3 regions of the Pseudomonas sp. NY11955 genome follow, and region 1 is predicted to be linked to each of the others. Evidence: riboswitches for the same ligand, from Rfam matches in the RefSeq annotation. Region 1 holds a riboswitch; each other region holds the start of a gene.

Region 1 (3,171 bases):
CGCCTGCAAGTGCGAGCGGTAGAACAGCAGCGGCGCCACCGGGTGCTCGGGGTGCCAGTGCGGGTACCAGTCTTCCAGCTCCGCACTGCCCTTGGCCGGGTGATAGACCGCCGTGCGCGGCAACGGCTGCGGCTCGTCCCAGGTGTAGTCGCGGCCTAGCCACTGGCTGGCCAGGCAGTTGAACAGGTTGCGGGCGTTGGCCTTGCCGCCCTGGCGCAGATAATGCCAGAGGCGCTCGGCCTGCTCGCCTGTGACATTGCCCAGGCCGGTCAATTCCGGGTCCGGGCGGTCGTCGCCCGGTACCAGGATCAGCTGCACGCCTCGGGCGGCCAGCTCGACCAATTGCTCCACGCCATAGCGCCAGTAACCAACGCCACCGTGCAGCGACACCAGAATGACCTTGGCGTGGCGCAGCACCTGGTCGACGTACAAGTCGACCGAGGCATGGTTCTGCACCTGCATGGGGTTGGCCAGGCGCAGGCTGGGGAAGTCTTCGGGCAAGTGCTCGGCGGTATCGGCGAGCAATGCCAGGTGCGAATCGCCGCTGCAGAGAATCACCAGCTCGGCGGGTGTCTGGCCAAGGTCGGCAATGCTGTCATCCGGCACGAAGCCGCCGGGCTGGGTCCGCAGCAGGTGCATGGGTCAGGCGCCCAGGGCCTGGCGCAGGCGCGCTTCCAGTTGAGTAGCGTCGAGGTCCTGTCCGATCAGCACCAAGCGGGTGATGCGTGGCTCGTCGGCGCGCCAGGCACGGTCGAAGTGTTTGTCGAAACGGGTACCCACGCCTTGCACCAGCAGGCGCATCGGCTTGCCCGGGATGGCGGCGAAGCCTTTGGCGCGCAGGATGCCGAACTCCACCACCAGTTGGGTCAGTGCGTCGAGCAGCAGGCTCTCGTCGGCTTCGGGCAGGTCGATGGAGATGGAATCGAAGGCGTCGTGGTCATGGTCGTCATGCTCGTCGCCGTCGTGGTGCGAATCGTGGTGGGTACGTCGGCCATCGATGTGCGCCTCGGACTCTGCCCCCACGCCCAGCAGCACCTCCAGTGGCAGCTTGCCGCTGCTGGCCTCGATCACTTTCACCGCCGGCGGCAGTTCTTCGGCCACTTCCGCCCGCACCTTGGCCAGGCCTTCGGCATCGATCAGGTCGGCCTTGTTCAGTACCACCAGGTCGGCGCTGGCCAACTGGTCGGCGAACAGCTCGTGCAGTGGCGATTCATGGTCCAGGTTGGGGTCGAGCTTGCGCTGGGCATCGACCTGGTCCGGGTAGGCGGCGAAGGTGCCAGCGGCCACAGCTGGGCTGTCGACCACGGTGATGACCGCATCGACGGTGCAGGCATTGCGGATTTCCGGCCATTGGAAGGCCTGCACCAGCGGCTTGGGCAGGGCCAGACCGCTGGTTTCGATGAGGATGTGGTCGAGGTCGCCACGGCGAGCCACCAGTTCGCGCATTACCGGGAAGAATTCTTCCTGCACGGTGCAGCACAGGCAGCCGTTGGCCAGCTCGTAGACGCGGCCGCTGGCTTCTTCCTCGGTGCACCCGATGCTGCACTGCTTGAGGATTTCGCCATCGATCCCCAGCTCGCCGAATTCGTTGACGATGACCGCGATGCGACGGCCCTGGGCGTTGTCGAGCATGTGGCGCAGCAAGGTGGTCTTGCCCGAGCCGAGGAAGCCGGTGACGATGGTGACGGGGAGCTTGGCCAGTGTTTTCATGTCGCATTGCCCTTGGCAGTGTGGCGCGGGCATGCAGGACGACAGCCGCGGGCCAGGTTGGCCGGGCTTGTTCGCCACCGGATCACCCCGCCCGGTTGAAAGTCGAAAACGTGACGAGGCAGGTCTCCTGGCTCGCACCGTTCCATTGCCCCGTTCAGTTGAACAGCGGGCTGGCGGGATGACGCCTTCCCGCGCGCTGGCGCAGTGGCAATGTCGATCCGTTGTCGGTGCTTACAGTTGCGGGGGCAGCCGCGGCTTGTACCGCGTTCCCATCTTAGCTTCGGCCTGGCCGAAGAACCTCGAAGTGGCAAGGCTACGCAGTGGCTGGCGGGTGGTCAACCATTGCGGCGGCGCCGGTCGACAACGCTGGGCGCAACTGCGTTACAGTGGCGGCTTCACCCACGGTCAAGGACGCCCCATGCCCCTCGCCCCCGCCATACCCGTACTGCGCATTTTCTCGGTCGACAAGGCCAAGGAGTTCTACGTCGATTTTCTAGGTTTTACCCTGGATTGGTCGCACCGCTTCAGCCCGGACTTGCCGTTGTACATGCAGATTCACCGCGATGGCCTGATCCTGCACCTATCCGAGCACCATGGCGATGCATGCCCCGGTTCAACCGTGTTCGCCCGCATCGACGACCTGCGCGCGCTGGAGCGCGAGCTGCAGGATAAACAGTACGGTTACGCCCGGCCCGAGGCCGAGCGCCTGGACTGGGGCCTGCAGATGCAGGTGTGGGACCCGTTCGGCAACCGCCTGCGCTTTTGCCAGCAGATCGATGACGAGGCCAACCCGTGAAGACGCTGGGCAAACGCGAAATGGCCCGCCTTGAGCGGGAGCTGGTGGCGTGCCTGACCGATGCCTGCGAAACCGCCAAGGCGCAGATCGTCGGCTTCAGCTGGCTTACCCATCGCCACGACCCCGAGGACTTTCCGGGCAGCCTGCGTATTACCTGGGTATTTGAGCAAGAGGCCGATAAAGCCGCTGCCGTGGCGAGCGAAGCGAAAGCGCGCATGCTGGCGCTGACCCGCCAGGCGCTGGAGCAAGCCGGCATAAAGCTGGACCATCCGGCCTGGCATGTGCGGTTTGACAGTGAAGAAGCCTGCGCGCAGAGCCACGCCGGAGACTGGGCCAAGCGCTTGCAGACGCAACGCTGAGGGCAGGCCGCTGTTTACACCGTGCAAGGTTGTGTCGCCAGTCCCGGCCTCTTCGCAGCACAAGGCTGCTCCTACAGCGCCAGTGGGCCGCGAAAAATGCATCGCAGGCTATCAATTCGTGACTGGCCGTTCCCGATCCGCCAAGGATGTATTAAGGTGGCATGGTGCGCATATAACAGCAGCCCGAGAGATCGGGCACTTGCAAGACAATGAGGGTGTCATGAGCAACGAAAGCATTAATTGGGACAAGCTGGGTTTCGACTACATCAAGACCGACAAACGCTACCTGTCCGTATGGCGCAATGG
Region 2 (3,171 bases), on a different contig from region 1:
CGGGCTGCGGTTGCCATGGGTCGATGTAGTCACCGCCCACATCGTTGTAGGGTGAATTGCTGTCGACGTTGAAGCGCACCTTGTTGTACTCGGCACCGAGCACGGTCTTGCTGGCCAGGCCGAACAGGGTGTGGTCGAAGGTGAAGGTCTGGCGGTCGCCGAACTGTTCCTGGTTGTGCTTGATCTCCAGGTAGCTGCCGCGCAGCAACTGCTGACGCTCTGCGTCCCAGCTGTAGTCTTCGGCGTTGCGCCAGTGGCGGCGGCTTTTGATGTAGTACAGCTGGTTGCTGGCGCTGAGGTGGTCGTTCAGCGTCCACTCGGTGGTCAGCCGGGTCCACTCGTCGTCATAGCGCTGCACGTCATTCTGTACGTTGTAGTTCTTGTTGCGCAGGCTGCTGCGGTAGTGGCCGTCGATCAGCGGCGTGCCGTAGTAGTTGGCGGGCTGCGCCTCGCCACGGTCGTGGGCGAGGGTGAAGCTGAGGTCGTCAGTGGCATCGAAACGCAGCGCGGCACTCAGGGCCAGGCTGCGTGAATGGGTGCGGTCGACCCAGCCATTGCCATCCTGCTGGTTCAGCGTCAGGCGATAGCTCAGGCGCTCGCTGAGGCTGCCGCCGCTGTCCAGGCCGAGCTGCTGACGGTCCCACGAGCCGTAGCCCAGGCGCAGGTGGTTGCGCACTTCGCCGGCAAACGGTTTTTTCGGGATCACGTTGACGACCGCGCCGGTGGCGCCTTCGCCATGCAGTACCGAAGCCGGGCCGCGAATCACGTCGATACGTTCGACCATCCACGGGTCGACCGGGAACGTTTGGGTGCCGGCACCGGTGTAAAGCCGTGCGCCGTCGAACAGGGTCATCACCGAGCTGTGCCCGGCAAAGCCGCGGGCTGACAAGCCCGTACCGCCATCACCCGGAGAGCCGACGAAGGTGATGCCCGGCGAGCGAGTCACCGCATCCTGCACGGTAAGGTTGTTGCGTTGCTGAATCTGCTCGGCGCTGATGCTGCTGGTGCTGGCCGGTGTTTCCAGGGCGCTGAGGCCAAGGCGTGAGCCGGCCTGGGTAGGCGTGGCCAGGTCGATGGCGCGGCTGTCGAGGGTGTCGGTGATGGCCGTGGAAGGCAAAGCCAGAGGCTGTTGGGTTCGGTCATCGGCCAGGGCCGGCAGGGCGACGGCCAGGCAGGCCGCCAGGGGGTGAAGCTTGAACATACGGGACATGTCGTTCCACTGCTGCAGGAATGAATGGATCCCGGTGGAAAACACGCAAAGGCGAACCATGCGGGCAGGCGCGCGCACGGATTCCGGCCTGCGCCCGCCCACCGCGGGTTGCCAAGTGAAGCTCCAGGCCGGTCTCCGGGCTTGCGAGGGGCATGAAACCTTCACCTTCCCATGCCGGAGCACAGTGGTATCTCGAAGGGTTCGCTCGCTTACCGTTGCGGGGGCAGCGCCGGACTTGTCGTGGGTAACACGACGCACCGGCTTCCCGTTTCACCCTGCGCGCGGCGGCGCAGGGCACCTGAAACTGGCGCGCATCTGACCATTGAAATGCGGGGGCGTCAAATTTGCTTGGGCAATGGCGGTGGGTTAGGCCGGCAACGGCTAGCGTCCGCGGCGCCGCGAAACCCGTGCCTCGATGTTCTTGCGCCCGATCAGCAGTGGCGGCTTCTCTACCACCGGCTCATCCGCCAGCCACTTGTACATCACCAGGCAGTCCACCAGCCCCAGGCGGGCATGGCGATAGGCCTTGGGCAAGCGGCCAACGGTCTCGAAGCCCAGCTTGTGCCAAAGCGCCACGGCCACTTCATTGCTGGCCACCACCGAGTTGAACTGCAGGGCCAGAAAACCTTCCTGGCGCGCCAGCTTCTGCGAGTGTTCGCACATCAAGCGCGCCACGCCCCGGCCGCGTGCCTGCTCGCTGACCATGTAGCCGCAATTGCCCACATGCGCGCCTGGCCCGGCTGCATTGGCCTTGAGGTAATACGAACCCAGTAGCTCGCCCTCTTCTTCGGCCAATAGTGTGTGCAAGGGCAGTTCCAACCACAGCTGGCGGGCCTGTTCGAAGCTCAGGGCCGGGTCGAAGGCGTAGGTTTCACGGGCTTGGACAATGGCCTGGAAAGTGGGCCAGAAGCGCTCGAAGTCTTCTGGCGTCATGGGGCGAATGTGGATCATGCGGGTTCCTGCGCGGGCTAAGCCGCCCAGTCTGGGTGGCGCGGCGCCGTCGCGCAAGGGCGGCGACGCCGTTTGTGCTCAGCCGTTGGCCTTGCCTACGGCATCCATGGCACGTGCCGAGTAGACCAGCGCAGCACCGGCGTTCATCGCCACGGCCACGCCGAGGGCCTCGGCAATTTCCTCGCGGCTGGCGCCATGCTTGACCGCCTGTTGCGAATGCACGGCGATGCAGCCGTCGCAGCGGGTGGTCACGGCCACGGCCAGGGAGATCAGCTCGCGCGTCTTGGCGTCCAGGTGGTTGGTCTTGGCCCCAGCACCGCTGGCGGTCATGTAACCGGCCACGGTGTCGGGTGAGAGTTGCTTGAGATCGCCGATGCCGGCCATCAACTGCTTACGGTAGGCGTCCCAGTCCATCATGCTCATCGTCTTCACCTTGGGGTGGTTGCGAGTGGAGCTTTCAGGCTAGTCGAAGAGTGGCAAGTGCGAGGCTTGTACTTTGGTGGTTATGCCGTGGGCCTTTGGAAGCGGGCTTGGGCAAGCCCGCTGTGGCACTGTTCAGATGTAGATGAACACCAGCACCAAGGCTGCGACCACTGCCCATTTTTCCAGGTAGTAACGCATGCGGTTGCGCTTTTTCAGCGCCTTGCCACGTTCGCGGATCTTGTAGATGCGGGTGAACAGGCGGTTGATGCCGCCGGTCTTGTCGCTGGCATCGTTGGGCGCCGCGGCGGCAGCCATTACGTTACGGCTGAACCAGCGGTTGAACGCGGTTGCCCAGCGGTACTTGAGCGGGCGCTCGACGTCGCAGAACAGGATGATGCGGTTGTGCTCGGTGGTGTTGGCCGCGTAGTGGATGTAGGTTTCATCGAAGATCACCCCCTCGCCATCGCGCCAGGAGTATTTCTCGCCGTCCACGTCGATGTAGCAACCGTCGTCGTTCGGTGTGTCCAGGCCCAGGTGGTAGCGGTACGAGCCGGCATACGGGTCGCGGTGGCGCACCAGCTTGGCGC
Region 3 (3,171 bases), 140 kb from region 1:
TTTTCAGGCCCCGACTTTCGCCGCCCGCCAGTTTGCCACCCTCGACCAACTGAGCCGTGGCCGCGCTTCGATCAATGTCATCACCGGCGGCGACAGCGGCGACCTGCAGCGCGATGGCGACTTCCTCGACAAGGATGCCCGCTATGCCCGTACCGACGAATACCTGCAGGTCCTGCGCGACACCTGGACGCGCCATGAACCGTTCGACCACCAGGGCACGCACTACCGCGTCGAAGACAATCTGACCCTGGTCAAGCCCGTGCAGCACCTGCCGATCTACTTCTCCGGCGCCTCTGACGCGGCGGTCGAAGTGGCCGCCAAGCACGCCGATGTCTACATGATGTGGGGCGAACCGCTGGAGCAGGTAGGCGAGCGCATCACCAAGGTGCGCAAGGCCGCCGCCCGCTACGGGCGCGAAAAGCATATTCGCTTCAGCCTGTCGTTGCGGCCGATTCTGGGGGCTACCGAGGCCGAGGCCTGGGCCCGTGCCGAGCGCATCCTGGCCGATGCCCAGGCGCGCATCGGCATCCATCAGGGCAATCGCCGCGAGAAGAACTTCGGCAAGAGCAACGCCGGCTCCGAACGCCTGGTGCAGCTGGCCAGCCAGCGCAAGGTGCACGACACCCGGCTGTGGACCGAGATTGCCGCGCTAGGCGGTGGTGCAGGTAACTCCACCTCGCTGGTGGGCACTGCGGACCAGGTGGCCGAGGCGGCGCTGGCGTACTACGAACTGGGGGTAACCACCTTCCTGTTCCGCGGCTTTGACCAGCTACGTGATGCGGTGGAGTACGGGCAGGACCTGATCCCGCGGATTCGTGCGCTGGTTGAACGGCACGAGGCTGGGCGCAACGCGCGCACGGCCTAGCGCTCTACTCGCTGCACTGCCCTCCCAGGTCAAGTGCGGCATTGACGCCAAGCCCGCCCCATGCTCTTCTTATGCCTCGCGTTCAGGTGCCCCTCACGGGGTGAAACGGGAAACCGGTGCGTCGCAGGCCCTCCAACAGGGCCGGACAATGCCGGTGCTGCCCCCGCAACGGTAAGCGAGTGAAGCGTCTGTACCACTGTGCCTGGTAACTGCGGCATGGGAAGGTGACGTGTTCCAGGAGCCCTGCTCTTCCTCGCAAGCCCGGAGACCGGCCTGGCGTTCATGAACACCCCGCGGTGGGCGGGCGCTGTTGCATTCCCCTGGGCCACCTCGCCCGGGGCTGCCGCGCTCGCCCGTTGCCCACAAAAAAGCAGAGGAACGCGTCATGCCCATCACCAGCGCCAAACAACACAGCCTTGCCACCCCCGTTACCCTCAGCCAGCGCCTGGTCATCGCCGTCGGCGCCAGCCTGCTGGGCCTGTGCCTGGTGTACTTTGCCGGCTTCTCGCACATCGAGGCCGTGCACAACGCCGCCCACGACACCCGCCACAGCGCCGCCTTCCCCTGCCACTGAGTACCCCTGATGATCACGCGCATCGCCCGTACCGCGGGCTTCAGCGGGCTGCTTGCGGCCCTGTTGCTGACCCTGCTGCAAAGCTTTTGGGTCGCTCCGCTGATTCTTGAAGCGGAAACCTACGAGTCCTCGGCCCCCGCCGCACATCACGAGCATGGTGGCGAAGTGGCCGCCCATGAGCACAGTGCCGAAGCCTGGTCGCCGGAAGACGGCTGGCAGCGGGTGCTGTCCACCACCGGTGGCAACCTGGTGGTCGCGGTCGGCTTCGCCCTGATCCTGGCCGCCCTGTACAGCCTGCGCGAGCCGAAGCGCGCCGGCACGGGTGCACTGTGGGGGCTCGCCGGCTTCGCCGTGTTCTGCCTGGCCCCAACCCTTGGCCTGCCACCAGAGCTGCCAGGCACTGCGGCTGCCGACCTGGGTCAACGTCAAACCTGGTGGATTGGCACCGCCAGCGCCACTGCGCTGGGCCTGGCGTTGTTGGTGTTCGCCCGCCACTGGCTGCTGAAGGTGCTTGGCGCGGCACTGCTGGTGATTCCCCATGTGATCGGCGCACCGCAACCCGAGGTGCACGAAAGCCTGGCCCCTGAAGCGCTGGAAACCCAGTTCAAAGTAGCCTCCTGGCTCACCAACGCCGCCTTCTGGCTGGCCTTGGGCCTGCTCAGCGCATGGCTGTTCCGCCGTTCCAGCCAGGCCTGATGCCGGGCTTCTACGCCGGCTTTGGCTGCCGCCGAGGTTGCTCGGCGGACACCCTGCAAAACTTGCTGAGCCAGGCCCTGGACACCCAGGGCCTGGCATTGGCAGATCTGCGCGGCATTGCCAGCATCAGCCTGAAGGCCGACGAACCCGGTTTGCTGCAGTTGGCCGAACGCCTCGGTTTACCCTTGGTGCTGTACCATAGCGCGCAACTGCAACCATACGAACCCATGCTCAGCCACCGTTCCGCCGCAGCCCATGCCCACAGCGGCTGCTGGGGTGTAGCCGAGAGCGCGGCGTTGGCCTTGGCCAGCCAGCAGCTTGGCAGGGCCCGATTGCTGCTGGCCCGCCAGGTTCTGGGCCAGGCGACACTCGCCCTGGCCTGCTGAGCGCTTCACCCCCAAATTCTTGCAAGGACTATCCATGACCGTCTACTTCATCGGCGCCGGCCCCGGCGACCCGGACCTGATCACGGTCAAGGGCCAACGGCTGATTCGCCAATGCCCGGTGATCATTTATGCCGGCTCGCTGGTGCCCGCAGCCGTGCTCGAAGGTCACCAGGCCGAGACCGTGATCAACAGCGCCGAACTGCATCTGGAACAGATTGTCGCGGCCATGCAACGCGCGCACGAGCAAGGCCTGGACGTAGCCCGGGTGCATAGCGGCGACCCTAGCCTGTACGGTGCCATCGGCGAGCAGATCCGCCACCTGCAGGCGCTGGGTATCGATTACCAGATCATCCCTGGAGTCACCGCCACGGCAGCCAGCGCTGCCCTGCTTGGCTGCGAACTGACCTTGCCGGACGTGGCGCAGACGGTGATCCTTACCCGCTATGGCGACAGCTCGCCAATGCCGCCTGGCGAACAACTGAGCGATCTGGCGCGCCATGGCAGTACCCTGGCGATTCACCTGGGGGTCAAACACCTGTCGCGGATTGTCGATGAACTGCTGCCGCACTACGGCGCGCTCTGCCCGGTAGCGGTTGTGCATCGCGCCACCTGGCCAGACCAGGACTGGGTGCGCGGCAATCTCGGCGATA

What was found. A riboswitch is a leader RNA that binds a small molecule or an ion and turns the genes downstream of it on or off. The one in region 1 is predicted to bind cobalamin.
Region 2: another riboswitch for cobalamin. It lies ahead of ACNFBR_RS09435 (TonB-dependent receptor); the one in region 1 lies ahead of cobW (cobalamin biosynthesis protein CobW).
Region 3: another riboswitch for cobalamin. It lies ahead of ACNFBR_RS14415 (CbtB domain-containing protein); the one in region 1 lies ahead of cobW (cobalamin biosynthesis protein CobW).

The regions. Positions count from the first base shown of each region.
Region 1 is NZ_JBLUPS010000006.1:201,361-204,531, reverse strand. It holds gene cobN (cobaltochelatase subunit CobN) at 1-639, opposite strand, end outside; gene cobW (cobalamin biosynthesis protein CobW) at 643-1,710, opposite strand; cobalamin riboswitch at 1,810-2,027, opposite strand; gene ACNFBR_RS13845 (glyoxalase superfamily protein) at 2,129-2,506, shown strand; gene ACNFBR_RS13840 (hypothetical protein) at 2,503-2,865, shown strand; gene ACNFBR_RS13835 (branched-chain amino acid aminotransferase) at 3,086-3,171, shown strand, end outside.
Region 2 is NZ_JBLUPS010000004.1:177,394-180,564, reverse strand. It holds gene ACNFBR_RS09435 (TonB-dependent receptor) at 1-1,210, opposite strand, end outside; cobalamin riboswitch at 1,319-1,527, opposite strand; gene ACNFBR_RS09430 (GNAT family N-acetyltransferase) at 1,592-2,161, opposite strand; gene ACNFBR_RS09425 (carboxymuconolactone decarboxylase family protein) at 2,240-2,584, opposite strand; gene lpxO (lipid A hydroxylase LpxO) at 2,717-3,171, opposite strand, start outside.
Region 3 is NZ_JBLUPS010000006.1:343,170-346,340, reverse strand. It holds gene ACNFBR_RS14420 (LLM class flavin-dependent oxidoreductase) at 1-865, shown strand, start outside; cobalamin riboswitch at 933-1,157, shown strand; gene ACNFBR_RS14415 (CbtB domain-containing protein) at 1,251-1,439, shown strand; gene ACNFBR_RS14410 (CbtA family protein) at 1,449-2,135, shown strand; gene ACNFBR_RS14405 (cobalamin biosynthesis protein) at 2,135-2,521, shown strand; gene cobM (precorrin-4 C(11)-methyltransferase) at 2,556-3,171, shown strand, end outside.